3 regions of the Streptomyces sp. NPDC048416 genome follow, and region 2 is predicted to be linked to each of the others. Evidence: riboswitches for the same ligand, from Rfam matches in the RefSeq annotation. Region 2 holds a riboswitch; each other region holds the start of a gene.
The links. Region 2 has a riboswitch for thiamine pyrophosphate ahead of thiO (glycine oxidase ThiO). Riboswitches for the same ligand answer to the same signal wherever they lie in the genome.

Region 1: another riboswitch for thiamine pyrophosphate. It lies ahead of thiC (phosphomethylpyrimidine synthase ThiC); the one in region 2 lies ahead of thiO (glycine oxidase ThiO).
Region 3: another riboswitch for thiamine pyrophosphate. It lies ahead of ACGFW5_RS07060 (thiamine ABC transporter substrate binding subunit); the one in region 2 lies ahead of thiO (glycine oxidase ThiO).

Annotation. Positions count from the first base shown of each region.
Region 1 is NZ_JBICXU010000006.1:90,796-100,210, reverse strand. Features, by position in the region: gene ACGFW5_RS10460 (metallophosphoesterase) at 1-613, shown strand, start outside; gene ACGFW5_RS10455 (hypothetical protein) at 787-1,626, shown strand; gene ACGFW5_RS10450 (acyltransferase family protein) at 2,262-3,356, shown strand; gene ACGFW5_RS10445 (VOC family protein) at 3,708-4,061, shown strand; gene thiC (phosphomethylpyrimidine synthase ThiC) at 4,186-5,973, opposite strand; TPP riboswitch at 5,966-6,100, opposite strand; gene ACGFW5_RS10435 (YibE/F family protein) at 6,172-7,518, shown strand; gene ACGFW5_RS10430 (SsgA family sporulation/cell division regulator) at 7,556-7,990, opposite strand; gene ACGFW5_RS10425 (IclR family transcriptional regulator) at 8,094-8,831, opposite strand; gene ACGFW5_RS10420 (DUF5326 family protein) at 9,280-9,415, opposite strand, start outside.
Region 2 is NZ_JBICXU010000013.1:4,640-14,054, forward strand. Features, by position in the region: gene thiE (thiamine phosphate synthase) at 1-596, opposite strand, end outside; gene ACGFW5_RS18415 (Rv2175c family DNA-binding protein) at 706-1,071, opposite strand; gene ACGFW5_RS18420 (NAD(P)/FAD-dependent oxidoreductase) at 1,846-3,078, opposite strand; TPP riboswitch at 3,324-3,436, shown strand; gene thiO (glycine oxidase ThiO) at 3,434-4,615, shown strand; gene thiS (sulfur carrier protein ThiS) at 4,612-4,812, shown strand; gene ACGFW5_RS18435 (thiazole synthase) at 4,816-5,649, shown strand; gene pknB (Stk1 family PASTA domain-containing Ser/Thr kinase) at 5,777-7,753, shown strand; gene ACGFW5_RS18445 (deoxyribonuclease IV) at 7,761-8,612, shown strand; gene ACGFW5_RS18450 (sulfite oxidase-like oxidoreductase) at 8,626-9,258, opposite strand; gene bfr (bacterioferritin) at 9,413-9,415, shown strand, end outside.
Region 3 is NZ_JBICXU010000004.1:102,813-112,227, forward strand. Features, by position in the region: gene ACGFW5_RS07050 (ABC transporter ATP-binding protein) at 146-1,186, opposite strand; gene ACGFW5_RS07055 (ABC transporter permease) at 1,186-2,799, opposite strand; gene ACGFW5_RS07060 (thiamine ABC transporter substrate binding subunit) at 2,877-3,977, opposite strand; TPP riboswitch at 4,060-4,180, opposite strand; gene rlmN (23S rRNA (adenine(2503)-C(2))-methyltransferase RlmN) at 4,245-5,357, opposite strand; gene ACGFW5_RS07070 (phosphatidate cytidylyltransferase) at 5,527-6,636, opposite strand; gene frr (ribosome recycling factor) at 6,636-7,193, opposite strand; gene pyrH (UMP kinase) at 7,318-8,106, opposite strand; gene tsf (translation elongation factor Ts) at 8,267-9,103, opposite strand; gene rpsB (30S ribosomal protein S2) at 9,225-9,415, opposite strand, start outside.

The DNA of each region.
Region 1 (9,415 bases), on a different contig from region 2:
CGCCGGCGGCTACTGCAAGGCCCTCATGGGCAACCACGAGCTGCTGCTCATCGGCGCCAAGCGGTTCGCCGACACCCCGGTCAACTCCGGCGCGGGAACCGCCACTTTCCAGGCGGCCTGGCTGCTCAACGGCGGCCAGAAGGCCGACATGGACCGGCTCCAGGACGTCCACCTGCAGTGGATGTCGCGACTCGACGCGATCGAGCAGGAGGACGGCCACCTGCTCATGCACTCCGACACGACCGCCTACCTGGATTACGGCGACTCCATCGAGGCGGTCAACGACACCGTCCACGCCATTCTCAACCGCAACGACGCCGACGAATGCTGGGACCTGTTCCGCAAGCTCACCAAGCGGTTCGCGTTCCGCGACGGCTCCGGCCCCGAGGCCGCACGCGAACTGCTCTCGGCGTACGGCGGACAGCGCGTGGTGCACGGCCACAGCCCGATCCCGTACCTGCTCGGCGAGGTCGGCACCGAGGACGGCGAGGAGGACTCGCGCCCGGTGGTCGAGGGCCCGCACCTGTACGCCGACGGTCTCGCCATCGCCATGGACGGCGGCGTGACCATGGCCGGAAAACTGCTGGTCCAGCAACTCCCGCTGCATGACTGAGGGGTGACAGGGCAGGCGTTCCGCAAAGCGCCGGGTATGCCATTTCCGGAAACACCCTGTCACCCTGTGCCGTAGCGGCTCTACCATCGGGTCATCCGTAGCAGGCTCTCCTCCGTTTCCGCCCAACTGCCCGTTCACCAGGCGGGCTTCCCGGCCCTACGGAGCATCGGGGGATGCACATGAACAGCGCTCCGCACCTGCTTCCCGAGGACCGCCAGGAGTTCGAGCGGATCCTCGACGAGGCGCTGCGCACCGCGCATGAACGGCCCGAGCTGTCCGGCATCGGCGAGCGCCTCAACGCCGTGCAGCTGCGCACCATGGTGCTCGCCGCCGGCTCCTTCATCACGGAGCGGGCGGGCCCGGAGTACGAGAACTACGTCACGGCACGCGAAGACCTGCGGGCACCGGGCGCCGTGCCCGACGCCGCCCTCCTGCCGCCCGACGGCACCGCGTTCGAGCCCTCGGGCGCGGGCGTCGGCGCGGTCGTCACCGTGCTGGCCCCGGTGCTCGCGGGGACCGCCGCCGCGATTTTCCTGCTGGTCGGCTACATCCTGAAGATGCTCAACCCGGTGCCCGCCTTCGCCGACACCATGCTGACGGCCGGCTGGTTCTTCGGCGCGCTGACGGCGGCCGCGATCCTCGCAGCCGCCGTCGGACTTCTGATCACCGCGGTACGCAACGGAGCGACGCAGGTGGTGGCGGTCGACGAGGCGAGCGAGGCGGACGCACCCGACGAACGCACCCAGGAACTCTCCCGCGCCCGCGAAGCCTGGCGCCACGCCCTGCTGGAACGCGGGATCTACCCGTTCCTGCGCGACGCGCTCGCCGACCCGAGTGTCGACCCCGGCGCTCCGGCACCCCGGCGCCCGACGGGCCGCATCCCTTCCCTCGGCTACGACCGCCCGGGCTTCGGCAGCCCCGATGAAGGCAGCTCCCCCACCAGCCATCCCAGCTTCACCAGTCCGGACTTCACCAGCCCCGACTTCGGCGGCCCCGAGCACCAGCCGGACTGACCGGGCCGGGGCGTCGACTGCTTCGCAGGTCGTTCGTCGTCGCGCCCGGCCCCGCTGTTCCGCGGTATTCGCGGCATTCGGCCGGGCCGGGTGAACCCGGCCGCCCGTCCCTGATACGACGGTCCGATGGTAAGCTCCCGTGCCGCAGTGGTCGGTGCCAAGGGGGGCAGCGACGTATCCACCCCACACGGTGGATAGGGGGAACGGATGGAACGGTCGACGACAAGGCCGTTGACAATGGGGACGAAAAGTTTCTCGACTGTCGCGCCCGGTACGACTACGCAATTCTCGGTTCTCCCGCAGCGGGGTCGACGCACAGGGCGGCTTTTTACTGCATTCCTCTGCTGACGCATGGGGGTTGCCGACGACGGTGTGTCAAGAATCGTCGACCACAACAAGACAACAGCTGGGCCGAAGCACCGCTGACAGGCATCGTCGGCGCCGGGTCAGCAGCACCGCGCGGGAGCCTGTGAACAGGCCCTACGCAGCGGTGATCCCCGCATCAGGTATTGGACTCGGGGCGGAGCACGGTCCGCTCTCGTGACGAGAAGAGAAATTGCGTGACCGTACTGTCAGACCAGACCGGCATACCCGTGTCACGTTCAGGGACGCAGCCCGCATCGGCTCCCGTCGGCATGCCTTCGCATTTGAAGTCGCTGACCGGACTGCGGTGGGTGGCGGCCCTGGCCATCTTCCTGATGCATTTCGCCTATGAGGCGGATTTCTGGGGCCATGCCCGGCAGGTGAATGCGCTTCGATGGCTCACCCTCGGGGCCCCGTCCGCGGTGTCGTTCTTCTTCATCCTCTCGGGCTTCGTCCTGGCCTGGTCGCAAGGGACGAGGTCCGTGCGCCGGCGGACGTTCTACTGGAACCGGTTCGCCCGGATCTACCCCGCCCATCTGGTGACCTTCCTGGCCGCCGTGCTCCTCCTGGTGCGGGAAGGCCAGCAGCTGAGCGGGCGCGTGGCGCTGACGAACCTGACGCTGACGCAGTCGTGGATCCCCAACCAGCCCGATTTCTGGTTCGGCTTCAACGGGGTGTCCTGGTCCCTGAGCTGCGAGTTCTTCTTCTACTTCACCTTCCCCTTCCTGCTGCCGGGGTTGCTGCGCATGAGCGACCGCGGCCTGTACCGGGTGCTCGCGGCCATGACGGCGCTCGCCCTGCTGATGCCCGCGGCGGCCATGTGGATGGCCGACCACGCCGGTTGGCGTGACAGCTACCTCTCCTACATCCTGCCGCCGGCGCGGCTGCCCGAATTCGTCGCCGGCATCGTGCTTGCCCTCCTGGTCAAGCGGGGCAGCTGGCGCGGCCCCGGGCTGCTCGTGAGCGGGGCCCTGTGCACGGTCGCCCTGCTGTGGCTGACCCGCATCGTCCCGGACGCGTTCCACTTCGGGGCGTGCACCCTCATTCCGTACCTCCTGCTGATCCCGGCTGCCGCACGGGCCGATGTGCGCGGGACCTCGTCGTGGATGCGGGGCCGGATCGTGGTCTATCTGGGACAGGTCTCCTTCTGCTTCTACCTGGTCCACGAACTCGTCATCTTCGCTGCCGACCACATCCTGAGGAAGCACCACAACATCGGGACCGCGCCCGCCGTGATCACGGTGTTCTGCGTTTCCCTCGTCCTGGCAGCCCTTCTGCACGAGGCCGTCGAGAAGCCGCTCGCGCGCATTCTCAAGACCATCGCCCCGGGCAGAAAGCGCCCCGCGGCGGACACGGCGAAGGCGTAGCCCGCCCGGCCATTCACCGGAGTCGAGCTTTCGCCGAAGAGCTCGACTCCCCTCCCTCACCCTTCGCTGTGGCCCCGAGCCTTTTTCCGCTCGGGGCCACACCGTTTTCGCAGGGCGATCGGGACTGAACGGCGGGCGTCGCGGCTGACTTGTCGGGGTGGCCGCCAGAGCGGGAACAACACCTGCTCCCGGACCGGAGCCCGTCGGGACGGTGGGCCCGGCTCAGCCCGAGAAGGGACCAACTGTGATGTCCCACCAGGTTGGTTCCTGACGCGACCACGGAGGACTTGGTGGATTGGGAAGATTGGCGGCTTTCCGGGGTGGGCCGCCGGTCTGCCTATGCTCAGGCCCATGGCACTGGAATGGGAACAGATCATCGTCGACTCCGCCGACCCCGTCGCTCTCGGGCGCTGGTGGGCGGAAGCTCTCGGCTGGGTTGTGGTCGACGAATCCGAGGAGATCATCGAGATCCGGCCTGAGCCGGACCGGATGCCGGGCCTGCTCTTCGTGCCTGTCCCCGACGGCAAGACGTCGAAGAACCGGCTCCACCCCGACTTCCGCCCTGACGACCAGGAGGCCGAGGTTGCCCGGCTGCTCTCCCTCGGCGCCCAGCGCGTCGACGCCGTGCAGGACGGGCAGCACTGGGTGACCCTCCTCGACCCGGAGGGCAACGAGTTCTGCGTCCTGGGTGAGCGGAAGGGCTGAGCGGGGGCCGGGCCCCATGTGGGGAGCCGTCCCGACTGGACCCGGCATGGCTGCTGAGACGGCCTCGAATCACTCCGAGGCCATCTCAGAAGGTCAGCCCTTCAGAGGGTCAGCCCTCAGAGGATCAGTCCGCAATAGGCAGGTACAGCCGATTTCCCTGCGCGGCGAACTCCTCCGACTTGGCAAGCATCCCCGCTCGCGCCTCATCGTCGCTGGTCAGCGGGTCATCGCCGCCGAACTGCTCCGTGATGCTTCGACTGATCTTCATCGAGCAGAACTTCGGACCGCACATCGAGCAGAAGTGCGCGGTCTTGGCCGGCTCCGCGGGCAGCGTCTCGTCGTGGAACTCCCGGGCCGTGACCGGGTCGAGGGCCAGGTTGAACTGGTCCTCCCAGCGGAACTCGAACCGGGCGTCCGAGAGCGCGTCGTCCCACTCCTGCGCGCCCGGGTGCCCCTTGGCCAGGTCCGCCGCGTGCGCGGCGATCTTGTACGTGATGACGCCGGTCTTGACGTCGTCACGGTTGGGCAGGCCAAGGTGCTCCTTGGGCGTGACGTAGCAGAGCATCGCGGTACCCCACCAGGCGATCATCGCCGCACCGATGCCGGAGGTGATGTGGTCGTAGGCGGGCGCCACATCGGTGGTCAGCGGCCCCAGGGTGTAGAACGGGGCCTCGTCGCAGATCTCCTGCTGGAGGTCGATGTTCTCCTTGATCTTGTGCATCGGGACGTGTCCCGGGCCCTCGATCATCGTCTGTACGTTGTGACGCTTGGCGATCGTGTTGAGTTCCCCGAGCGTGCGCAGTTCCGCGAACTGCGCCTCGTCGTTGGCGTCCGCGATGGAGCCGGGCCGCAGGCCGTCGCCCAGCGAGTACGTGACGTCGTACGACGCGAGGATGTCGCAGAGCTCCTCGAAGTTCTCGTACAGGAACGACTCCCTGTGGTGCGCCAGGCACCAGGCCGCCATGATCGAACCGCCGCGCGAGACGATGCCGGTCTTGCGGCGGGCGGTCAGCGGCACATAGCGCAGCAGGACACCGGCGTGGACCGTCATGTAGTCCACGCCCTGCTCGGCCTGCTCGATGACCGTGTCCTTGTAGATCTCCCAGGTCAGGTCCTCGGCACGCCCGTCGACCTTCTCCAGGGCCTGGTACAGCGGCACCGTGCCGATGGGCACGGGGGAGTTGCGGAGCACCCACTCGCGGGTCGTGTGGATGTTGCGGCCGGTGGAGAGGTCCATGACCGTGTCCGCGCCCCACTGGGTGGCCCAGGTCATCTTGTCGACCTCCTCCTCAATGGAGGAGGTGACCGCGGAGTTCCCGATGTTGGCGTTGACCTTCACCAGGAAACGCTTGCCGATGATCATCGGCTCGATCTCGGGGTGGTTGATGTTGGCGGGCAGCACCGCGCGGCCCGCCGCGATCTCCTCGCGGACGACCTCGGGGGAGACGTTCTCGCGGATCGCGACGTACTCCATCTCCGGGGTGATCTCGCCGCGCCGCGCATACGCGAGCTGGCTGACGGCCTGGCCGCCACGGCCCCGGCGCGGCTGGCGCGGACGGCCGGGGAAGACCGCGTCGAGGTTCTTCAGGCCCCCGCGCGGCGAGGTGTGCTTGATGCCGTCGTCCTCGGGGCGCACCGGGCGCCCGGCGTACTCCTCGGTGTCGCCGCGCCCGATGATCCAGTTCTCCCGGAGCGGGGCGAGGCCGCGGCGGACGTCCGTTTCGACGCCCGGGTCGGTGTACGGCCCCGACGTGTCGTACAGCGTCACGGCCTTGCCGTTGGTGAGGTGCACCTGCCGGACCGGCACCTTGAGGTCGGGGCGCGAACCCTCGATGTACCCCTTGTGCCAGCCGATGGACTTCCCGCTCTCCTCAGTGCTGGAGGCAGGCGTGCGTGCGTCCTGAACGGTCATGAGACCTACTCCCTACGCCGGCATTACCCGGTAACAGGTTCGGCGGTCGGCGCAGCCTCGTCCGTACGGTTCGTACGGTTTTCAGCGCCCTCTCAGCCCGGTGCTCCGAGCTCCCGCGTGTGCAAAGGTGTCACCACGCTAGCGTCCTCACTGGCGCGCTGAACAGAGGGCCCCCTCCGTTCTTGCGATGATCGGGCGGTGACCTCACCAGAACCGCACCCCCCGCACCCCACGGGCGGACCCGGCCACGGGCACGGCCACTCGCACAGCCATGGGCCCGCCGCCCCCGTGTCGAAACACCTCCGCAAAGTCATCGCCGCGGTGCTGATTCCCTTCTCCACGGCGGTACTTGTGGGCCTCGTGGTGCTCTGGCCCGGCGGCGCCCCGCCGCATCAGCGCACCGGGGTCGGCTTCGACCGCCAGACCCAGCAGGCCAAGGTCATCACCGTGGACAAGGTGGATTGCAAGTCGGTCAACGCCGGTCAGGCTCCGTCGAACGGTGACACGTCCACGGCCGAGAGCCAGCAGGCACGCAACACCCCGAGCAAACCGTGCGGCAAGGCCACCGTCGAGGTCACATCGGGCAAGGAGAAGGGCCGCACGTTCACCGAGATCGTCCAGCCCGACTCGCCCCGCCAACTGCACGCGGGCCAGGGCGTGATCGTCTCGTACGCCCCCGACGCCCCCCATGACCTACAATATTCGGTGACCGATGTGAACCGCCGCTTCCCGATGGCGCTGCTGGCGGGGATCTTCGCACTCGCGGTCGTGATCGTCGGCCGGCTGCGCGGAGTGATGGCACTGGTCGCCCTCGTCGTCTCGTTCGCCGTCCTGACCCTGTTCATCCTTCCGGCGGTGTTGCAGGGCTCCAATCCGCTGCTTGTGGCGGTGGTCGGGGCGAGCGCCATCATGCTGATCGCGCTCTACATGTGCCACGGCCTGTCCGCGCGCACCTCCGTCGCCGTCCTCGGCACCCTTGTCTCACTCATGCTGATCGGGCTGCTCGGCTCGCTCTTCATCGGCTGGGCCGCACTCACCGGCAACACCGACGACAACACCGGCCTCATCCACGGCCTCTACCCCCGCATCGACATGTCCGGCCTGCTGCTCGCGGGCGTCATCATCGGCTCGCTCGGCGTGCTCGACGACGTGACGGTCACACAGACGTCGGCGGTCTGGGAGCTGCACGAGGCGAACCCGACGATGGGCCCGCGCGGTCTGTACCGGGCGGGCATCCGGATCGGCCGCGACCACATCGCGTCGGTGGTCAACACGCTGGTGCTCGCCTATGCGGGCGCCGCGCTGCCGCTGTTGCTGCTGTTCTCGATCGCGCAGAGCAGTGTGGGCACGGTGGCCAACAGCGAGCTCGTGGCCGAGGAGATCGTCCGCACGCTTGTCGGCTCGATCGGACTTGTCGCCTCCGTGCCGTTGACCACCGCGCTGGCCGCCCTGGTGGTCTCCGCCGACCGGCCGGTCCCCGTCGTCCGTACGGGGCCGCGGCTCCGGGCGGCACGCGGCGGTGGCGGCCACCGCCGCAGGAAATAGCCGGAGCGGGAACGTACGGGCGGGGGCGGCGAATTGCTCAGCCGGCGTTCTCCTCCGCCAGGATGCGTCCGAGCGCGTCCTCCAGATGCTCGTCGAACTCTCCGAGCGTCCACTCCTGCCCCAGCGGTACGAGCTTGTCAGTACGGTCGAGGAAGGCCACGAGGGGCGCGGCTCCGGCCCGGAAGAGGGCCTGGTCGGCGCCCACTTGGAGCCGGATGTGGACGTCGGAGAGCTCGTCAGGGTCGCTCGGCTCGATCCGCACATCACCGTCCCCGGTCGGTCCGTTGATGCCGTCGAGGAGCAGTTCACGCCCGAAGGCCCAGGTGACGGGCGCGTCGCCGGGGAGGTGGAAGGTCATGCGCACGGCATACGGGTCCGTCGCTTCGTACGCCAGCTCCACGGGGATCCGGAAGGAAAGTTCCTCGGAGACGAGGAAGCTCATCATCACTTCTGCCTGAACCGACTCACGCATCTTCACGTACCCCGCTCTAGCTGAAACCGGCCAGGAACGATCCCTCGGGACCTTCGTGACGCCATCGTGCTGTAAGCGCCAACAGATCACAAGGAGTGAGATTTCAGATACTGATAGAGAACATCAGGGAACTGAGCAGACCACCCACTTCGCCGCGCAGTTGCTCGATCGCGGGCAGCAGACGTTCTTGCTGGTGGAGGGGGAGGGAGATGGCCATGGTCGCGGCGCAGGAACCGGCCGTCAGGGGGATCGCCGCGCAGACCGTGCCCAAGGCGTACTCCTGCCGTTCGATCACCGGACGCATACGCTGTGTAGTCGCCAGCCGCTCCGACAGCGCCCGCCGGTCCCGCACCGTGTACGGCGTGATCGCCTTCACGGGGTGCCGGTCCAGGTAGTCCTCACGGGCGTCGCTGTCCAGCTGGCTGAGCAGGCACTGGCCGATCGCGTGGGCGTGCCCGGTCTCACGGAAATCGGCCCACTCCTCGACGGCGGGCGCGGCCGGGGTGTCGGCGACCCCGGCGATCTCGATCTCGCCTTCGCGGTAGACGGCGAAATAGACGGGCACTCCGATGGAGTCCCGCCAGCGCACCAGTGAATCGGTGATCTTGCTGCGACGATTCTGCAGGGCCCCGCCGTTCGCCAAACGCTCGGCAGCCGCGCCCAGGACGAAGACCCCGCTCTCGCGCCGCAGGTAACCCTCATGGGTCAGCGTCCGCAGGAGGTGGTACGCGGTGGGGAGCGGCAGTCCTGCCTCCCGCGCCAGCTGTTTGGCGGGCGCGCCACCGGCGTGGGAACCGACTGCTTCCAGCAGCCGCAGGGCCCGCTGGACCGAGCCGATCAGGGTAGGGACGGCGGCGTTCGTAGGGACGGCGGCGTTCGAAGCCGTGGCCACAGGTCACCCCCAGGCGTGCTGACGGGCACCGCGCCCGCCCGCGGGGGCCACCCCCGCGCGGCCGCCGCGTGCCCCGGGGGCGACAGCACGGGTCGGTTGGACCGACGGTCGGACGCGGTCAGAACCCGTGGTTCCCAGGGGGGCGGCAGGGATGTGCCACTCTAATGGCCGACGTCCGGGAAGCAGGCGGTTTGCCCGGTCAATCCCCCGACTGGGCTAATCCCGCGCCGCCCTGACGCGTACGGCATGGCGCGCCTCGCCGCGTGTAGCGCCGGCCTGCCCTCGTGTGGCGCCGACCAGCCCTCACGTCCCGCCGGACCGCTGTGCGGGCCTGCGCGTAGTGGGCGGCAACCTCCGTGCGGGCCACGGGCGGAATCCCCCTTCCGCCCGGGCTCCGCTACCAGCCGCCGCGCGAGGAGGACGAGGAGGACAGGAACCTCCGCACCACGTAGATCAGACCGCCGACCAGGGCCACGAAGACCAGCACCTTGAAGAGCAGACCGAACAGGAAGCCCACCACGCTGGCGATCAGA
Region 2 (9,415 bases):
TCGGCGGCCTCGGTGATCGCCCGTACGACCACGACGCGGTCCGCTCCCGCGTCCAGGACCTCGTCCAGGTTGCCCGCGTCGATGCCGCCGATCGCGAACCAGGGCCGGGCGGTGGCGAGCGAGGCGGTGTGGCGCACCAGGCCGAGGCCCGGCGCCTGGCGGCCCGGCTTGGTGGGGGTGGGCCAGCAGGGGCCGGTGCAGAAGTAGTCCACGCCCGGTTCGGCGGCGGCCGCGGCGGCCTCGGCCTCCGCGTGCGTGGAGCGGCCGATCAGCACGTCGTCGCCCAGGATGGCCCGGGCGGCGGGCACCGGTAGGTCGCCCTGGCCCAGGTGCAGCACGTCGGCGCCGATCGCGTGCGCGACGTCGGCCCGGTCGTTCACCGAGAGCAGCTTGCCGTGACGGCGGCACGCGTCGGCGAAGACGGCCAGGTGGTCGAGCTCTTCGGCGGCCTCCATGCCCTTGTCCCGCAGCTGCACGATGTCCACGCCGGACGACAGGACGGCGTCCAGGAACTCGGGCAGGTCGCCCTGACGCCTGCGTGCGTCGGTGCACAGGTAGAGCCGGGCGTCGGCAAGCTGCTCACGGGCCGTGGGCATGGAAGGTCCCCCGTTGTGTTCGTCTTCGGCCGGGCCGCGCGGTGTACGGGCCGGCTGGACCGGACCGTACACCGCGGGTTGTCGGCGCTGGTGGGTGGGCTCGCTCGGCTCAGAGGGCGAGCGCCTGGGCGCGGCGCTTCACCTCCGTGCCGCGGTTCTCACTGAGGGCCTGCGCGGGGGTGCCGGGCAGGCTCGGGTCGGGAGTGAACAGCCACTCCAGCATCTCCTCGTCGGAGAAACCGTCGTCCCTCAGGAGCGTCAGGGTGCCGGTGAGGCCCTTGACCACCTTGTCGGTGTCGATGAAGGCGGCCGGCACCTGCAGGGCCCTGTTCTCACCTCGGCGTACGGCGATGAGCTGGCCCTCCTTGACCAGCTGCCGTACGCGCGTCACCTCCACGTCCAGCATCTCCGCGATGTCGGGGAGGTGGAGCCAGGCGGGGACGAGAGCATCAATCTTTGCGTCAATCTCGGTCACGGGACAAGCGTGCCACCTCCGACTGACACTCGGTACCGGGGTGGTCCCTCGGGGGCTGCGCCCCGGCCCCCTTCGGGCTGCCCCGGCGGGGGCGGCTGCCGGGGTTGCCGGCCGTTCTGAGCCGGTCGCGGGTTCCCCGCGGCCCTGTGAGGCAAGGGGCGAAGCCCCGGACCGGCTTACGGCTGCGGACCGTGCGTGGCTGGTCGCGCAGTTCCCCGCGCCCCTGTAGGGCAACCGGCGCCAACCCGTCGCGCCCACCGCCGCGCAACGACACAGCCCCGCGCCCCTGTAGGGCAACCGGCGCCCATCGGCCGCGCCCACCGCCACGCGACGACACAGCCCCCTGCCCCTTGGCTGCTCGGTGCCGACCGGCATGGGCATCTTCAGCCTGTCCGGCGATTGAGGACGAGCGCCGTTCAGGCGCGGCGGGGTCTGGGGCGAAGCCCCGGACCGCCTTGCGGCTGCGGACCGTGCGTGGCCGGTCGCGCAGTTCCCCGCGCCCCTGTAGGGCGACCTGCGCCCATCGGTCGTGCCCACCGCGGCGCGGCGACACAGCCCCGCGCCCCTTGGCTGCTCGATGCCGACCGGCATGGGCATCTTCAGCCTGTCCGGCGATTGAGGACGAGCGCCGTTCAGGCGCGGCGGGGTCTGGGGCGAAGCCCCAGGGCCGGCTTACGGCTGCGGACCGTGCGTGGCTGGTCGCGCAGTTCCCCGCGCCCCTGTGGGGCACCCAGCACCGCACCCGTCGCGCCAACCCGCCGCGCGGCCACCGCGCTAACGCAGCGTCGCCGACTTCAGCGGTACGGACGGGTCCGCCAGCTGGGCCGGGGACATCGGTGTCGCGGATTCGATCAGTTTGCGGCCCTGGGCCAGGTCTCTGGGGCGGCCCACCGCCAGGACCGCGACCAGCGCGCCGTCCCTGAGCCAGCAGACCGACCACGGGGTCGACGACGGGTCGCCGCGCCGGACCAGTTCGTCGGTGTCGCGGTGGTGGCCCGCGTACTGGACGAAGCGGCCGAACTGCTCGGACCAGAAGTACGGCACCGGGTCGTAGTCGGCGGGGGCCTCGCCCACGATGTCGGCGGCCACCGTGCGCGGGCCCTGGAGCGCGTTGTCCCAGTGGTGGACCAGCAGGCGTTCGCCGAACCGGGCCGAGGGGAACGAGGCGCAGTCGCCCACCGCGTACACGTCGGGCAGCGAGGTGCGCAGGCGGGCGTCCGCCGTGATCGCTCCCTCGGGGCCGAGCGCGATGTCCGAACCGGCCAGCCACCCCGTCGCGGGGCGGGCGCCGATGCCGATGACCACCGCGTCGGCGGGCAGGGCCCGGCCGTCGGCGAGCCGTACCTCGCCCGGCACGACCGCCTCCACCCGGGCGCCGGTGACGAGTTCGGCGCCCGATTCGGCGTACCAGGCGGCCATCGGGGCGGCGACCTCCGTCGGGAGCACCCCGGCGAGCGGATGGTCGGCCGCTTCCACGACGGTGACCTCACAGCCCGCGTCGCGGGCGGCGGTGGCGAACTCCGCGCCGATCCAGCCCGCGCCCACCACCACGATCCGGTGCCGCTGGTCGAGGACCGGGCGAAGGCGCCGCGCGTCGTCGAGGGTGCGCAGCAGGTGGACGCCGGGCACTCCCCCGCTGCCGGGCAGGGTGAGGGGTTCGGCGCCGGTCGCGATGACGAGGGTGTCGTAGCCGACCTCGCCCGCCTCGGTCACCACGCGGTGCTCGGCCGGGCGCACCCCGGTGACCTCAAGGCCCAGGCGCAGGTCGACGCCGAGCGCTTCGAAGTCGACCTCGAAGGCCGAGCCCTCGGCCTTGCCGAGCAGGACCGCCTTGGACAGCGGGGGCCGGTCGTAGGGCTGGTGGGGTTCGGCGCCGATGAGGGTGATGGCGCCGGGGAAGCCCTGTTCACGCAGGGCCACCGCGGTCTGCACGCCGGCCATGCCCGCGCCCACGACGACCACGTGCCGCGCTTCGGATTGCGTCTGGTGCGTCTGCTGTTCGCTCACGCGATCACCATAAGCAGCTGACCATTCGTCAGGTAAGGGGCCGTGTCGGCGCGCGCAGACCCCGGGGCCCATCCCGACCCCCTCGACGCGCGCACCACCCGGGCCCACCTCGGCCCCCTGGGCGCGCCCACCCCCAGGCCCCGCCCCCCTCGACGCGCGCACCCCCGCAGCGTCGGCATACGCGCCCTTGGCCGCCCGGACGCTCCCTTACTGCGGGCCGACGGCTCGGGCTATGGTGGCAGGCGTAAAGCACTCGCGGGAGCCCGGACGCACCGGGCTGAGAGGGAGGCTGGGCGGCCTCCGACCGTACGAACCTGATCCGGGTCATGCCGGCGAAGGGAGGGGCTGGACGCCCATGCGTTCTTCACACGACAGGCCCGGGAACGGGTCCGACGTCCTGGTGGTCGGGGGCGGTGTCATCGGGCTCGTCACCGCCTGGCGGGCCGCCCAGCGCGGCCTCGACGTCGTGCTCGTCGACCCCGAGCCGGGCGGCGGCGCCGCCCAGGTCGCGGCCGGGATGCTCGCCGCCGTCACCGAACTCCACTACGGCGAGCAGAGACTGCTCGCCCTGAACGTCGAATCCGCCCGCCGCTACCCGGCCTTCGTCGCCGAGCTGAGCGAGACCACCGGGCTGGACACGGGGTACCGCGCATGCGGCACCCTGGCCGTGGCCCTGGACTCCGACGACCGCGCCCACCTGCGCGACCTGCACGCGCTCCAGGTCCGCTGCGGTCTGGAGTCCGAGTGGCTTTCCGGGCGCGACTGCCGCCGCCTCGAGCCCATGCTCGCGCCGGGTGTGCGCGGCGGCCTGCGGGTCGACGGCGACCACCAGATCGACCCGCGCCGCCTGGCCGCGGCGCTGGTCGCCGCCTGCGCGGAGGCCGGCGTGCGCTTCGCGTACGGCTGGGCCGAGCGGCTCGTGGTCGTACGGGAACGGGCGGCCGGGGTCGTCCTGGCGGACGGCACCGAGCTTGCAGCCGACCAGGTCGTGCTCGCCGCCGGCAGCCTCAGCGGCCGCCTGAAGGGCGTACCGGAAGAAGTCCTTCCGCCCGTACGTCCCGTGAAGGGCCAGGTCCTGCGCCTGACCGTGCCGCCCGCGTACGCGCCGTTCCTGTCCAGGACGGTGCGGGCGGTGGTGCGGGGCAGCGACGTCTATCTCGTACCGCGTGAGAACGGCGAACTCGTGCTCGGCGCCACCAGCGAAGAGCTCGGCTGGGACACCACGGTCACCGCGGGCGGGGTCTACCAACTGCTGCGCGACGCCCACGAGTTGGTGCCGGGCATCACCGAGCTCCCGCTCACCGAGACCCGGGCGGGCCTGCGCCCCGCCTCCCCCGACAACGCGCCGCTGCTCGGCCCGACGGCGCTGCCCGGGCTGCTGCTCGCCACCGGGCACTACCGCAACGGGGTGCTGCTCACCGCCGTGACCGGCGATGTCATGGCGCACGTCCTCGCCACCGGTGAACTGCCCGACGAGGCACGCCCGTTCACCCCCCGCCGCTTCGCCCACGCACCCTGGGAGCTGACGACCGCATGACCGTCTCCGTCAACGGCGAGCCCCGAGCGCTTGCCTTGGGCACCACCCTCGACGCCCTCGTCGCCGCCCTCACCCCGTCCCGCTCCGGTGTCGCCGCCGCCGTCAACGAGGCGGTCGTGCCGCGCAGCGCCTGGCCGACGACCACGCTCGGCGACGGTGACCGCGTCGAGGTCCTTACCGCCGTGCAGGGGGGCTGAACCATGGCCGACGACGTGCTGACCATCGCCGACACCACCTTCGGCTCCCGGCTCATCATGGGCACCGGCGGGGCGCCGAGCCTCGCCACCCTGGAACGCGCGCTCGCGGTGTCCGGCACCGAGCTGACCACGGTCGCCATGCGCCGTCTCGATCCGACCGTGCAGGGCTCGGTCCTGTCCGTCCTCGAACGGCTCGGCATCAGCGTCCTGCCCAACACGGCGGGCTGCTTCACCGCGGGCGAGGCCGTGCTCACCGCGCGCCTGGCCCGGGAGGCGCTGGGCACGCACTGGGTGAAACTGGAGGTCGTGGCCGACGAGCGCACCCTGCTGCCCGACCCGATCGAACTGCTCGACGCCGCCGAGACGCTGGTCGACGACGGGTTCACGGTGCTGCCGTACACCAACGACGACCCGGTCCTCGCGCGCAAGCTGGAGGACGTCGGCTGCGCGGCGATCATGCCGCTCGGCTCCCCCATCGGCTCGGGGCTCGGCATCCGCAACCCGCACAACTTCGAGCTGATCGTGGACCGGGCGGGCGTCCCGGTGATCCTCGACGCGGGTGCGGGCACGGCCTCCGACGTGGCGCTCGCGATGGAGCTCGGCTGTTCCGCGGTGATGCTCGCCTCCGCGGTGACCCGGGCCCAGGAGCCGGTCCTGATGGCGGAGGCGATGCGGCACGCGGTGGAGGCGGGCCGGCTGGCCCACCGCGCGGGCCGCATCCCGCGCCGCCACTTCGCCGAGGCGTCCTCGGCGATGGAGGGGCGGGCCGCGCTCGACCCCGAGCGCCCGGCGTTCCAGGCCGTTCCGTCCGGGTCGGACCCCGCGGGCCCGGCATGATCCAGCAGAGCGGCCCCCGTCACTCGCGGCGGCGAAGGAGCAGGTCCGCGTCACAGCTCGGCTTCAGTACGGGCCCAGCAACGCACGCGGCGTGAAGGGCGTCGCGGGGCGCTCGTAAACTCTCCCCGTGGATACGACCCTTCATGACCCCCTCGTCGGGCAGGTGCTCGACGGCCGCTACCGCGTCGACGCGCGCATCGCCGTCGGCGGTATGGCCACGGTCTACCGGGCCGTCGACACCCGCCTCGACCGGGTGCTCGCCCTCAAGGTGATGCACCCCGGCCTCGCCGCCGACGCCACCTTCGTGGAGCGCTTCATCCGCGAGGCCAAGTCGGTGGCCAGGCTCGCGCACCCCAATGTGGTCGGCGTCTTCGACCAGGGCGCGCAGGACCAGTACGTCTATCTCGCCATGGAGTACATCGCGGGCTGCACCCTGCGTGATGTGCTGCGCGAGCGCGGCGCGCTCCAGCCGCGTGCGGCCCTCGACATCCTGGAACCGGTACTCGCCGCACTCGGCGCCGCCCACCGGGCCGGCTTCGTCCACCGGGACATGAAGCCCGAGAACGTCCTGATCGGCGACGACGGCCGGGTCAAGGTCGCCGACTTCGGCCTGGTGCGGGCCGTGGACTCGGTGACGAGCACCACCGGCTCCGTCCTTGGGACCGTCTCCTACCTCGCGCCCGAGCAGATCGAGCACGGCACCGCCGACACCCGCGCCGACGTGTACGCGTGCGGCGTGGTCCTGTACGAGATGCTGACCGGCGCCAAGCCGCACCACGGGGACACCCCCGCCCAGATCCTCTACGCCCACCTCCACGAGGGCATGCCCGCGCCGTCCGCGGCCGTGCCCGGCCTCGCCATCGAGCTGGACGACCTGGTCGCATCGGCGACCGCCCGCAACCCCGAGGTGCGCCCGCACGACGCGGTGGCCCTGCTCGCGCTGACCCGCACGGCCCGCGCCGCGCTCGACGACGAGCAGCTGGACGCCGTACCGCCGGGCGCGAGCGGCGCGGCAGGCGGCGCCGGAGCCGAGGACCGTACGAGCGTGATCCCCCGGGCCGCGACGACCCCGGTGACACCGGCGGGCGTACCGCTGCCCGCGGAGAACGCCGGGCAGGAGCCGGTGAACCGCACCAGCCGGCTGATCATCCCGCGGCGCAGCGAGGAGGACCCGGAGCCGCAGCCGGCCGCGCGGACGGCCCGGAGCCGGTTCGCCGGGCGGCGCGGGCTCATCGCCCTGGTGACCGCGCTCCTGGTGGTCCTCGGGGTCGGCGCGGGCGTCTGGTACATCAACTCCGGCCAGTTCACCCGCGTCCCCGCGCTCATCGGGCGCAGCGAGGACGCGGCGAAGCAGAAGCTCTCGGGCGCCGGGCTCGGCGTCAAGAAGGTCGACCGGCAGTTCAGCGACACCGTCGAGCGCGGCCAGGTCATCTCGACCGACCCGGCCACCGGTGCCCGCATCCGCGGCAACGGCTCGGTCACGCTGGTCGTCTCGCGCGGTCCCGAGACGGCTCAGGTGCCCAAGCTGGACGGGATGCCGCTGGACCGGGCCAAGGACGAGCTGAACAAGGCGGGCTTCGCGCCCGGCGACACCACCAGCGAGTTCAGCGACAGCGTCGCGCAGGGCGCGGTGATCCGTACCGATCCGCCCGCCGGCGTCAAGCGGCACACGGACACGGCGGTCGCGCTCGTCGTCAGCAAGGGCGCCCCCGTCGACATGCCCGTGGTCGTCGGTGACACGCTGGCCGACGCCACCTCCGCCCTCCAGGACGCCGGCCTGAAGGTGGCCGTGGCGCCCGAGCAGGTCAACTCCCCGCAGGACGCGGGCAAGGTGGCCGCGCAGTCGTCCCCGCAGCACGCCCGGCTCACCAAGGGCGACACCGTCACCCTGACCGTGTCCAAGGGCCCTCGGACGGTCACCGTGCCCAAGGTGACCGGCGAGAGCGCCGACGACGCCCAGAAGGCCCTGGAGGCGGCCGGATTCAAGGTGAAGGTCGACCGCAGCTTCCCCTTCCTCAGCGACGAGGTCTCCGGTCAGTCCGTCGCCGCCGGCGCCCAGGCACCCGAGGGCTCCACCGTCACGATCACCACCAAGGGACTGTAGTCACCCCATGCGCAACCCCATCGGCGGCCACGTCCCCGTGGCCGGTGGCCTCGCCACGGTCGGACTCGCCTACGCCCGCGACATCGGCGCCGAGACCGTGCAGGTCTTCGCCGCCAATCCGCGCGGCTGGGCGACGCCGGCCGGAAATCCGGCCCAGGACGAGCGGTTCAGGGCCGAGTGCGCGGCGGCGTCGATCCCGGCGTACGTCCACGCGCCCTACCTCATCAACTTCGGTTCAAGCACCGGGGCCACGGTGGAGAAGTCGGTGGAGTCGCTGCGGCACTCGCTGCGCCGGGGCCGGGAGATCGGCGCGCTGGGCGTGGTCGTGCACACCGGTTCGGCGACCGGCGGGCGTCCGCGTGCGCAGGCCCTGGCGCAGGTCCGTACGCATCTGCTGCCGCTGCTCGACGAGCTGACCCACGACGACGACCCGTTCCTGCTTCTGGAGTCGACCGCCGGGCAGGGCTTCTCGCTCTGCTCGCGCACCTGGGACTTCGGGCCGTACTTCGAGGCCCTGGACGCCCACCCGAAGCTCGGGGTCTGCCTGGACACCTGTCACATCTTCGCCGCCGGGCACGATCTGGCAGGGCCCGGCGGCATGAAGCAGACCCTGGACCTGCTGGTGGAGACGGTCGGCGAGGGGCGGCTCAAGCTGATCCACGCCAATGACTCCAAGGACGTGGTCGGCGCACACAAGGACCGTCACGAGAACATCGGCTCCGGGCACATCGGCGAGGAGCCGTTCCGCGAGCTGCTGGCCCATCCGTCGACCGCGGGCGTTCCGCTCGTCATCGAGACCCCGGGCGGCAAGGAGGGGCACGCCGCGGACGTGGCCAGGCTGAAGTCGCTGCGCCTCTAGGGTGCCGGGCGGTTCAGAGCTCCGGGCCGTCCCCGGGCTCCTCCTGGTAGGAGTACCGCTGCTCGCGCCACGGGTCGCCGACGTTGTGGTAGCCCCGCTCCTCCCAGAACCCCCGCCGGTCCGCGGTCATGTACTCGACGCCGCGGACCCACTTGGGGCCCTTCCAGGCGTACAGGTGCGGGACGACGAGGCGCAGCGGGAAGCCGTGTTCGGCGGTGAGCAGTTCGCCGCCGTTGTGGGTGGCGAAGACCGTACGGTCGGAGAGGAAGTCGGCCAGGCGCAGGTTGGAGCTGAAGCCGTACTCGGCCCAGACCATGACGTGGGTGACATCGGGCGCGGGCGGCGCGAGTTCGACGATCGTGCGGGCCATGACCCCGCCCCATTCGGCCCCGAGCATCGAGAACTTGGTGACGCAGTGCAGGTCGGCGATCACGCTCTCGAACGGCAGCGCCGAGAACTCCTCGTGGTTCCAGCAGTGCTTGTCGCCGTCGGCGGTGGCCCCGAAGACCCGGAACTCCCAGCGCTCCGGCTTGAACTTGGGCACCGGCCCGTAGTGGGTGACCGGCCAGCCGCGCTGGAGCCGCTGGCCCGGCGGAAGCTCCGACTGCGCTGCTCCCTGCCGCTCCCGGCTCTCCGGCTGACCCATGACTCCATGGTGACAGACCCCGAGGGGTGGTGATGACCAGGGACGTCCCGATTCGGGCAACTCCTACTAAGCATGCACTTACTGGACGGTCCCTGATCACGGTGCGAGGATGCGCGAAACCTGCCCGGTTACCGTTGTGGAAGGAGCCTCTGCGATG
Region 3 (9,415 bases), on a different contig from region 2:
CCCGAAAGCCGGCCCTCAAGGGGCGCGGGGAACTGCGCGAAAAGCGACCACGACCCGCAGGGGACGACGGGTTCATGGGCGCGAGGAACTGCGCGGCAAGCAGCCGCAAACGGCCGCGGTCGCGCTCGTCCCGCCCCCGGAGGGTTTAGGGAAGGGGCGGGGTGGGGGAATCCCCCAGCACCACCACCTCGCCCGCCGCGAAGGCGACCCCCACCCCCGCCCCCACCTCCGGCGCGGACGCGACTTCGCACTCCGCCTCCAGCGCCGGCCCGCCCCCGGGCCGAAGTCGTACGGCCACGTGACTGCCGCGGAACGTCCGCGCCGTCACCTCGCACGCCAACCCCTCCCGCTCCCCGACGAGCCGCACGCCCGCAGGGCGAATCAGGAGCCGTACCTGACCCTGCGGGGAGCCCGCCGGGACCGGCACCTTGCCCCACGGCGTGTCGGCCGCCTCCCCGGCCACCGTCGCAGGGACCACGTTCTCGAAGCCGAGGAAGCGGGCCACGAACTCCGATGCAGGGTGCTGCCAGACCTCCAGCGGCGTGCCGGTCTGCGCGATGCGCCCGTCCCGCATCACCACGACCCGGTCGGCCAGGGCGAACGCCTCGCCCTGGTCGTGGGTGACGGCCAGCACAGTCGTACCCAACTGGCCGAACAGCGCCCGGAGTTCGACCACGAGGCGTTCGCGCAGGGTGCGGTCGAGCTGGCCCAGCGGCTCGTCCAGCATCAGCAGCCGGGGCGAGGGCGCGAGCGCGCGGGCGAGTGCGACACGCTGCTGTTCGCCGCCGGACAGCGCGGCGACGGCCCGCCTTCCGGCGCCGGGCAGCCCGACCAGGTCAAGCAACTCCGCGACCCTGCGCGCCTGTTCACCCCGCGAAGCTCTGCGCATGCGCAGCCCGAACGCCACGTTGCCGGCGACGTCGCGCTGCGGGAAGAGCTGGTGGTCCTGGAACATCAGGCCGAGCCCACGCTTGTGCACGGGCACCCCCGCCTGGTCGGCGCCGTCCAGCAACACCCGCCCGTCGTCCGGGGGTTGGAGGCCGGCCACGACCCGCAGCAGGGTGGACTTGCCGCTGCCGCTCGGCCCGAGCACGCACACCGTCTCGTGGTCGGCGACCTCCAGGTCGACCGCGTCGAGCGCGGCGCGCCCGGCGAACCGTACGGTCACACCGTCGAGTCTCAGCATCAGAACTCCCCGCTCCGGTCGGTCCTGATCCGTTCGAGGACGAGCAGCGACACCGCGCACACCACCATCAAAATCGTGCTGAGGGCCATGGCCTGGCCGTAGTTGAGGTCGCCCGCCCGGCCGAGCAGCCGGGCCACCGCGACGGGCAGCGTCGGGTGGTCGGGCCGGGCGATGAAGACGGTCGCCCCGAACTCGCCGAGCGAGACCGCGAAGGCGAAGCCCGCCGCGACGAGCAGCGCCCGGCGCACCAGCGGCAGATCCACCTCGCGCCAGGCCCGCAGCGGGGAGGCCCCGAGTACGGCCGCCGCCTCGCGCAGGCGTCCGTCCACCGCGCGCAGCACCGGCAGCATGATCCGTACGACGAAGGGCGTACCGACCAGTGCCTGGGCGAGCGGCACCAGGATCCAGGAGGTCCTGAGGTCCAGCGGCGGCTTGTCGAGGGTGATCAGGAAGCCGAAGCCGACGGTCACGGCGGAGACGCCGAGCGGCAGCATCAGGAGGGCGTCGAAGCCCCGCATGAGGCGGCCGCTGCCCCGTCGGGCCAGGGCCGCCGCCGCGAGTCCGCCGACCGCCAGCGCGATCGCGGTGGCGGCGAGCGCGTACTGGAGCGAGTTCCAGATCGCCTCGATGGGCGGCACCAGGAAGCTGCCGTTGTCGCCGGCGTCCTGGAGGGCCCGGTAGTAGCCGAGGCCGTAGCCACCGGGGGTGTCGAGGGAGCGCTCGACGAGGACGCCGACGGGCAGCAGGATCAGCAGGGCCACGACGGCGAGGACCGAGGCGAGCAGCGTGCGCTGCGCGGCGCCGCGCGGGCGGCGGGACGTCTGGGCCGGGTCCACGAGGGTGAGGGCGCTCTCGCGGCGGCGCGTCGCCCAGGCGTGCACGGCGAGGATCGCGCCGACCGCGGCGAACTGCACGATCGTCAGGACGGCCGCGGTCGGCAGGTCGAGGAGTTCGGCGGTCTCGCGGTAGATCTCCACTTCGAGGGTGGAGAAGGTGGGGCCGCCGAGGATCTGGACGACGCCGAAGGAGGTGAAGGTGAAGAGGAACACCATGAGCGCGGCCGCGGCGACGGCGGGGCCGAGCGCGGGCAGGGTGACCCTGCGCCAGGCCCCGAGGCGGGAGGCCCCGAGGACACGGGCGGCCTCTTCCTGACGGGGGTCGAGCTGCGACCACAGGCCGCCGACGGTGCGTACGACGACGGCGTAGTTGAAGAAGACGTGCGCGAGCAGGATCGCCCACACCGTGGTGTCGAGGCGTACGCCCCACAGCTGGTCGAGGAGGCCGCCGCGGCCCAGCAGCGCCAGGAACGCGGTGCCCACGACGACCGTCGGCAGCACGAACGGGACGGTGACCACGGCGCGGAGGAGCTGTTTGCCGGGGAAGTCGAGGCGGGCGAAGACATAGGCGCCGGGCAGCGCGATCACCAGGGTGAGCGCGGTGGAGGCGAGCGCCTGCCAGGTGGTGAACCACAGGACGTGAGCGATGTCCGGGTCGGTCAGCACCTCGCCGATCCGCCCGAAGTGCCAGGCGCCCTGCGCCGTGAGCCCGCGGCCGACGATGGCGGCCACGGGCCAGGCGAAGAACAGGGCGAAGAACGCGAGCGGCGCGGCCATGAGCCCGAACCGCACCGCGTTGCCCCGCACGGCGCTCCGCCGCGCCGGCTTCCGGGGCGGCTTGCCCGGCGGGCGGCCTACTTCAGGACGAGCGAGGACCACGTCTTGACCCACTGGTCACGGTTCTTGGCGATCGTGTCGGGGGCGACGGTCGCCGAGTCGGTGATCTTCGCACCGAACCTGGTGAATTCGGCGGGCACCGCCGCGTCCTTGGCGACCGGGTCCACGAACATCTGGAGCGGCATGTCCTCCTGGAACTTCTTCGAGATCAGGAAGTCCAGGAGCGCCTTGCCGCCTGCCTCGTTCTTTGCGCCCTTGAGCAGGCCCGCGAACTCTGTCTGGCGGAAGCAGGTGCCGGTGGCGACGCCGGTGGGGGCCTCGGTGGGCTTGGGGTCGGCGTAGATCACTTCGGCGGGCGGGCTGGAGGCGTAGGAGACGACGAGCGGCCGGTCGCCCTTGGCCTTCTTGCCGCCGGCCGAGCCGGAGAAGTCCGTGTTGTAGGCCTGCTCCCAGCCGTCGACGACCTTGACGCCGTTGGCCTTCAGCTTCTTCCAGTAGTCCTGCCAGCCGCCGTCGCCGTACTTGGCGACGGTGCCGAGCATGAAGCCGAGACCGGGCGAGGACGTCGCGACGTTCTCGGTCTCCAGGAGGTTCTTGTACTCGGGCTTGATCAGGTCGTCGAAGGACTGCGGGGGGCTGAGCTTCTTGTCCGCGAAGTACTTCTTGTCGTAATTGACGCAGATGTCGCCGGTGTCGATGGGGGTGACCCGGTGCTTGTCCTTGTCGAGCTGGTCCTCGACCGGCACCCGGTCCAGGCCCTTGGCGACGTACGGGGTGAAGATGCCGTTGTCCAGGGCGCGCGAGAGAAGGGTGTTGTCGACGCCGAAGAAGACGTCGCCGCGCGGGGAGCCCTTGGTGAGGATTTCCTGGTTGAGGGCGGCTCCGGCGTCGCCGCTCTTGAGGACCTTGACGGTGTAGCCGGTCTGGGCGGTGAATGCCTTGAGCACCGGGTCGGACGCGGCGAACGAGTCGTGGCTGACGAGCGTCACGGTCTTGCCGCCGGAGCCGCCGGTCGAGCCGGACGCCTTCTTGCCGTCCGAGCTGCCGCAGGCCGCGAGCGTGGCGACGCCGAGGGCGGCGGCGAGCGCACCGGCCGCGAGCCTCTTGGTACTGCGCATTTCTTCATTCCTCCTGGAGATGACCAGGAAGAGACGCGGCCCTGCCCGCACGACGTCCAGTCGTGCGGGCAGGGCGCAACAGCTTGAGTAATCGCCGAACTTCCTACCCCGCATGACCGGGGCAAGGTTCAGAGGGTCTGCGGTCCGTGTCCCATGAATGGGTACCGCACTCTCAGCGCTGTGGCGCTCCCCTGTCGGAATATGCAGATGTTTCCGGCCAGGTTACACGGGGCCCCCGGCCCGGCCCGGGCCGTTCTGCCCCTCGGACTACCGCTCCGTGGCGGCCAGCTGCCCGCAGGCTCCGTCGATCTCCTGGCCCCGGGTGTCGCGGACGGTCACGGGCACGCCATGGGCCGCGATGGCCTCGACGAACGCCTTCTCGTCCTCGGGCCGCGACGCCGTCCACTTGGAGCCGGGCGTCGGGTTCAGCGGGATCAGGTTGACGTGCACCCGCTTGCCCTTGAGGAGGCGGCCGAGCAGGTCACCGCGCCACGCCTGGTCGTTGATGTCGCGGATCAGGGCGTACTCGATGGAGATGCGGCGCCCGGACTTCTCGGCGTACTCCCATGCGGCGTCGAGCACTTCGCGCACCTTCCACCGGGTGTTGACCGGCACGAGGGTGTCGCGCAGTTCGTCGTCGGGGGCGTGCAGGCTGACCGCGAGACGGCACTTGAAGCCCTCGTCTGCGAAGCGGTGCATGGCGGGGACCAGGCCGACGGTGGAGACGGTGATGCCGCGCTGGGACAGGCCGAGGCCGTCGGGCTCGGGGTCGGTGAGGCGGCGGATGGAGCCGACGACCCGCTTGTAGTTGGCGAGCGGTTCGCCCATGCCCATGAAGACGATGTTGGAGAGACGGGCCGGGCCGCCGGGGACCTCGCCGTCGCGCAGGGCGCGCATGCCGTCGACGATCTGGTGCACGATCTCGGCGGTCGAGAGGTTGCGGTCCAGGCCCGCCTGGCCGGTGGCGCAGAACGGGCAGTTCATGCCGCAGCCGGCCTGCGAGGAGATGCACATCGTCACCCGGTCCGGGTAACGCATCAGGACGGACTCGACGAGCGTGCCGTCGTGCAGCTTCCACAGCGTCTTGCGGGTGGTGTCGTCGTCGCAGGAGATGTGCCGCACGACCGACATCAGGTCGGGCAGCAGCTCCTCCTGGAGCCGGCCGCGCGCGGCGAGCGGGATGTCGGTCCACTCGGCGGGGTTGTGGGCGTAGCGCGCGAAGTAGTGCTGCGAGAGCTGCTTGGCGCGGAACGGCTTCTCACCGATCGCGGCGACGGCTTCCTTGCGCTCGGCGGGCGACAGGTCGGCGAGGTGCCGCGGCGGCTGCTTCGCTCCGCGCGGCGCGGTGAAGGTCAGTTCTCCCGGAACGGGGCGTGCCATGAGCGGTAACTCCTCAGTACGACGAGGCCGGCGATCCCCGCTGGGCGCGGAGCAGGCGACGATACGGTGCCGAAGCCAGGAGACCTCACAGGATCACCCCGCGGACGCGAGGCCGAAAAGGGCGCGTCGCTCGCGAGCGACGCGCCCTTCAAGGGTAACCGGATGCCGCTCAGCCCGTGCCGACGAAGACCGCGAGCAGCAGCCACACCACCGGAGCGGTCGGCAGCAGCGAGTCCAGACGGTCCATGATGCCGCCATGGCCCGGCAGCAGGGTGCCCATGTCCTTGATGCCCAGGTCCCGCTTGATCATCGACTCGCCGAGGTCGCCGAGCGTGGCGCTCGCGGCCACCGCGACGCCGAGGAGCAGGCCCTGCCACCAGGTGCCGTCGTCGATCAGGAACTGCATGCACAGCGCGCCCGCCACCATCGCGAAGGACACCGCGCCGAACAGGCCCTCGCGGGTCTTTCCGGGGCTGATGCGCGGCGCCAGCTTGTGCTTGCCGAAGCGCCAGCCGATCGCGTACGCACCCGTGTCACTGACCACGGTCAGGAGCAGGAAGGTCAGCACCCGCCAGGGACCGTCGTCCGCGGCGAGCAGCATGGCGACGAACGTGGCGAGGAACGGCACGTAGAACGCCGCGAAGACGCCCGCGGTGACGTCCCGCAGATAGTTCTCGGGCGGCTCGGTCATCCGCCACACGAGCACCGCGAGCGCGGTGAGCGCCATCGCCACCCATGCGCCCTCGGCGCCGCTGACGTATCCGGCGACGACCATCGCCGCGCCGCCCACGGCGAGCGGCACGAGCGGCGCCTTGATCTGCTTGCGCTCTTCGAGGCGGCTGGTCAGCTCCCACAGGCCGACGACGACGGCGACCGCGACGACCCCGACGAAGACGGCCTTCACGACGAACAGGGAGGCGATGACGACCGCGCCCAGGGCGACACCGACCCCTATCGCGGACCGCAGATCGCGGCCCGCCCGCTTCTTCTCCGGCTGGGCGGGCACGGGCGGCGGAGGCGGAGTGCTTGCCATGGGCTCCTGCGGCGTCTCGTCGCGGAAGAGAGGACCGCCCGGCAGAGCGGTCCCCCGGTCACGTTCGTCGCGGTCTTCGGCGTCGTCGCCCGCGTCGGGCACGACGGGCATCGGCTGCGTCCGCGACACGGGCGGGGCGTCATACGGATCGTATGCAGGCCCCGCCGGGAACGCCCCCTGGGAAGGCCCCTCGGGGGTTCCCCAGTACGCGGGTCTCGGCGGAGCCCCCCAGGAAGAGTCGTTCATCAGACCTCTAGCAGCTCGGCTTCCTTGTGCTTGAGCAGCTCGTCGACCTGCGCCACGTACTTGGCGGTGGTGTCGTCGAGCTCCTTCTCCGCACGGCGGACCTCGTCCTCGCCGGACTCCTTGTCCTTGACGAGCTTGTCGAGGGCGTCCTTGGCCTTGCGGCGCACGGCGCGGATCGACACCTTGGAGTCCTCGGCCTTGGTGCGGGCAACCTTGATGTAGTCCTTGCGGCGCTCCTCGGTCAGCTCCGGGAAGTTCACGCGGATGATGCTGCCGTCGTTGCTGGGGTTGACGCCCAGGTCCGAGTCGCGGATGGCCTGCTCGATGTTGCGCAGCGCGCTCTTGTCGAACGGGGTCACCACCGCCATGCGCGGCTCCGGCACCGAGAAGGAGGCGAGCTGGTTGATCGGCGTCAGCGCGCCGTAGTAGTCCGCCACGATCTTGTTGAACATCGCCGGGTGCGCACGGCCGGTGCGGATCGCGGCGAAGTCCTCCTTGGCGACCACGACGGCCTTCTCCATCTTCTCCTCGGCCTCGAGGAGGGTTTCTTCGATCACCACTTGCTCCTGCATGTCTTGGGTGGGCCGGGAGTTCTCAGAGCGACCTGAGCCCTTGGGCCCTGGATAACCAGCGTCTTTCCCTGCACGGTGTCCGACCGGCAGGGGATTGTCCATCCCCCGGTCAGGCCCGGGTGCCCTGGTCGCTCACGAGCGTGCCGATCTTCTCACCCTTGACGGCGCGCGCGATGTTGCCGGCCGTAAGGAGCTCGAAGACGAGGATCGGGAGGTTGTTGTCGCGGCACAGGGTGATCGCGGTCATGTCGGCGACCTTCAGGTCCCGGGTGATGACCTCGCCGTACTCCAACGCGTCGAACTTCACCGCGTCGGTGTTGAGACGGGGGTCGGAGTCGTAGACCCCGTCCACCCCGTTCTTGCCCATCAGCATGGCCTCGGCGTCGATCTCCAGGGCGCGCTGTGCGGCGGTGGTGTCGGTGGAGAAGTACGGCATGCCCATGCCGGCGCCGAAGATGACGACGCGGCCCTTCTCCAGATGGCGTACGGCACGCAGCGGGATGTACGGCTCGGCGACCTGGCCCATCGTGATGGCGGTCTGGACGCGCGAGTCGATGCCCTCCTTCTCCAGGAAGTCCTGGAGGGCGAGGCAGTTCATGACCGTCCCGAGCATGCCCATGTAGTCCGAGCGGGCCCGGTCCATGCCGCGCTGCTGGAGCTCGGCGCCCCGGAAGAAGTTGCCTCCGCCGATGACGACGGCGATCTGTGCGCCGTCACGGACGACGGCGGCGATCTCGCGGGCGATGTTGTGCACGACGTCGGGGTCGACTCCGAGCGCCCCGCCGCCGGCGAACGCCTCACCGGACAGCTTCAGCATGAAGCGCCCGGCCACCTTGCCGTCATCGCGCTTGTGGTCGGCCGACTCGTCGGCCTTGGCGGTGTCCGCGCCCTGATTCATGGAGGTCTCCTCGTGCACATACGAAGAAGGCCATTGCCGGTGGGTACTCGTAGTCCCTAGCGGCAATGGCCTCCTCGTCAGATCTGCGGTCGTCCGTCGCGTGCGCGGCCGACGACTGCCTCAGACCCTAGCGGGGTCTAGTGTCGAACGCTGAACAGACTCAGATGCCGACCTTGATGCGCGAGAAGCGCTTCAGGGTGACACCGGCCTCCTTCAGAACCTGCTCGACGGACTTCTTGTTGTCCAGCGCGTACGGCTGGCCGAGCAGCGTGGCTTCCTTGAAGAAACCGTTGACGCGACCCTCGACGATCTTGGGGAGCGCGGCCTCGGGCTTGCCCTCGGCGCGGGTGGTCTCCTCGGCGACGCGACGCTCGGTCTCGACGACCTCGGCCGGAACGTCCTCACGGGTGAGGTACTTCGGCGCGAAGGCGGCGATGTGCTGCGCGACACCCTTGGCGATCTCGGCGTTGTCCTTGTCCAGCTCGACGAGCACACCGATCTGCGGGGGCAGGTCGGGCATCGTGCGGTGCATGTACGCGGAGACGAAACCGTCGGAGAACTGCGCGAAGCGGTCCAGGACGATCTTCTCGCCGAGGTTGGCGTTGGCCTCGTCGACGAACGCCTGAACGGTCTTGCTGGCCTCGATCTCGGAGGCGAGCAGCGCGGCCAGGTCGGCCGGGGAGGTGGCGGCGACGTGCTCGGCCAGCTTGGCGGCGACGGCCTGGAACTTGTCACCCTTGGCGACGAAGTCCGTCTCGCACTTCAGCTCGACCAGCACGCCGGAGGAGTTGTCCTCGGCGATGAGGGAGACGACGGCGCCGTTCTCGGCAGAACGGCCCTCGCGCTTGGCGACGCCCTTCTGGCCCTTGATGCGCAGGGCCTCGACGGCCTTGTCGACGCTGCCGTCGGCCTCGTCGAGCGCCTTCTTGCAGTCCATCATGCCGGCGCCGGTGAGCTCACGGAGCTTCTTGACGTCAGCGGCGGTGTAGTTCGCCATGAGTCTGTGTTTCTCTCTCGGAGTCTAGAAAGATCTACGAAGATCTGCGGGGCTACGGGTTGACGGCGGGGGCTTGTGGCCCCCGCCGTCAACTACCGAACCTGTGGGTCCCGGTGAAGGGTCAGGCCTGCTCGGCGTCCGCGGCCGGAGCCTCCGTGGCCTCGGCGGCCGGAGCCTCCGTGGCCGGAGCCTCGGCAGCGTCCTCGGCCGGCTTCTCGGCCTCGGCGGCCGGAGCGGCGTCGGCCGCGGGGGCCTCGGCGGACTCCTCGGAGTCAGCCTTCTTGTCGCCCTCGAGCAGGTCGCGCTCCCACT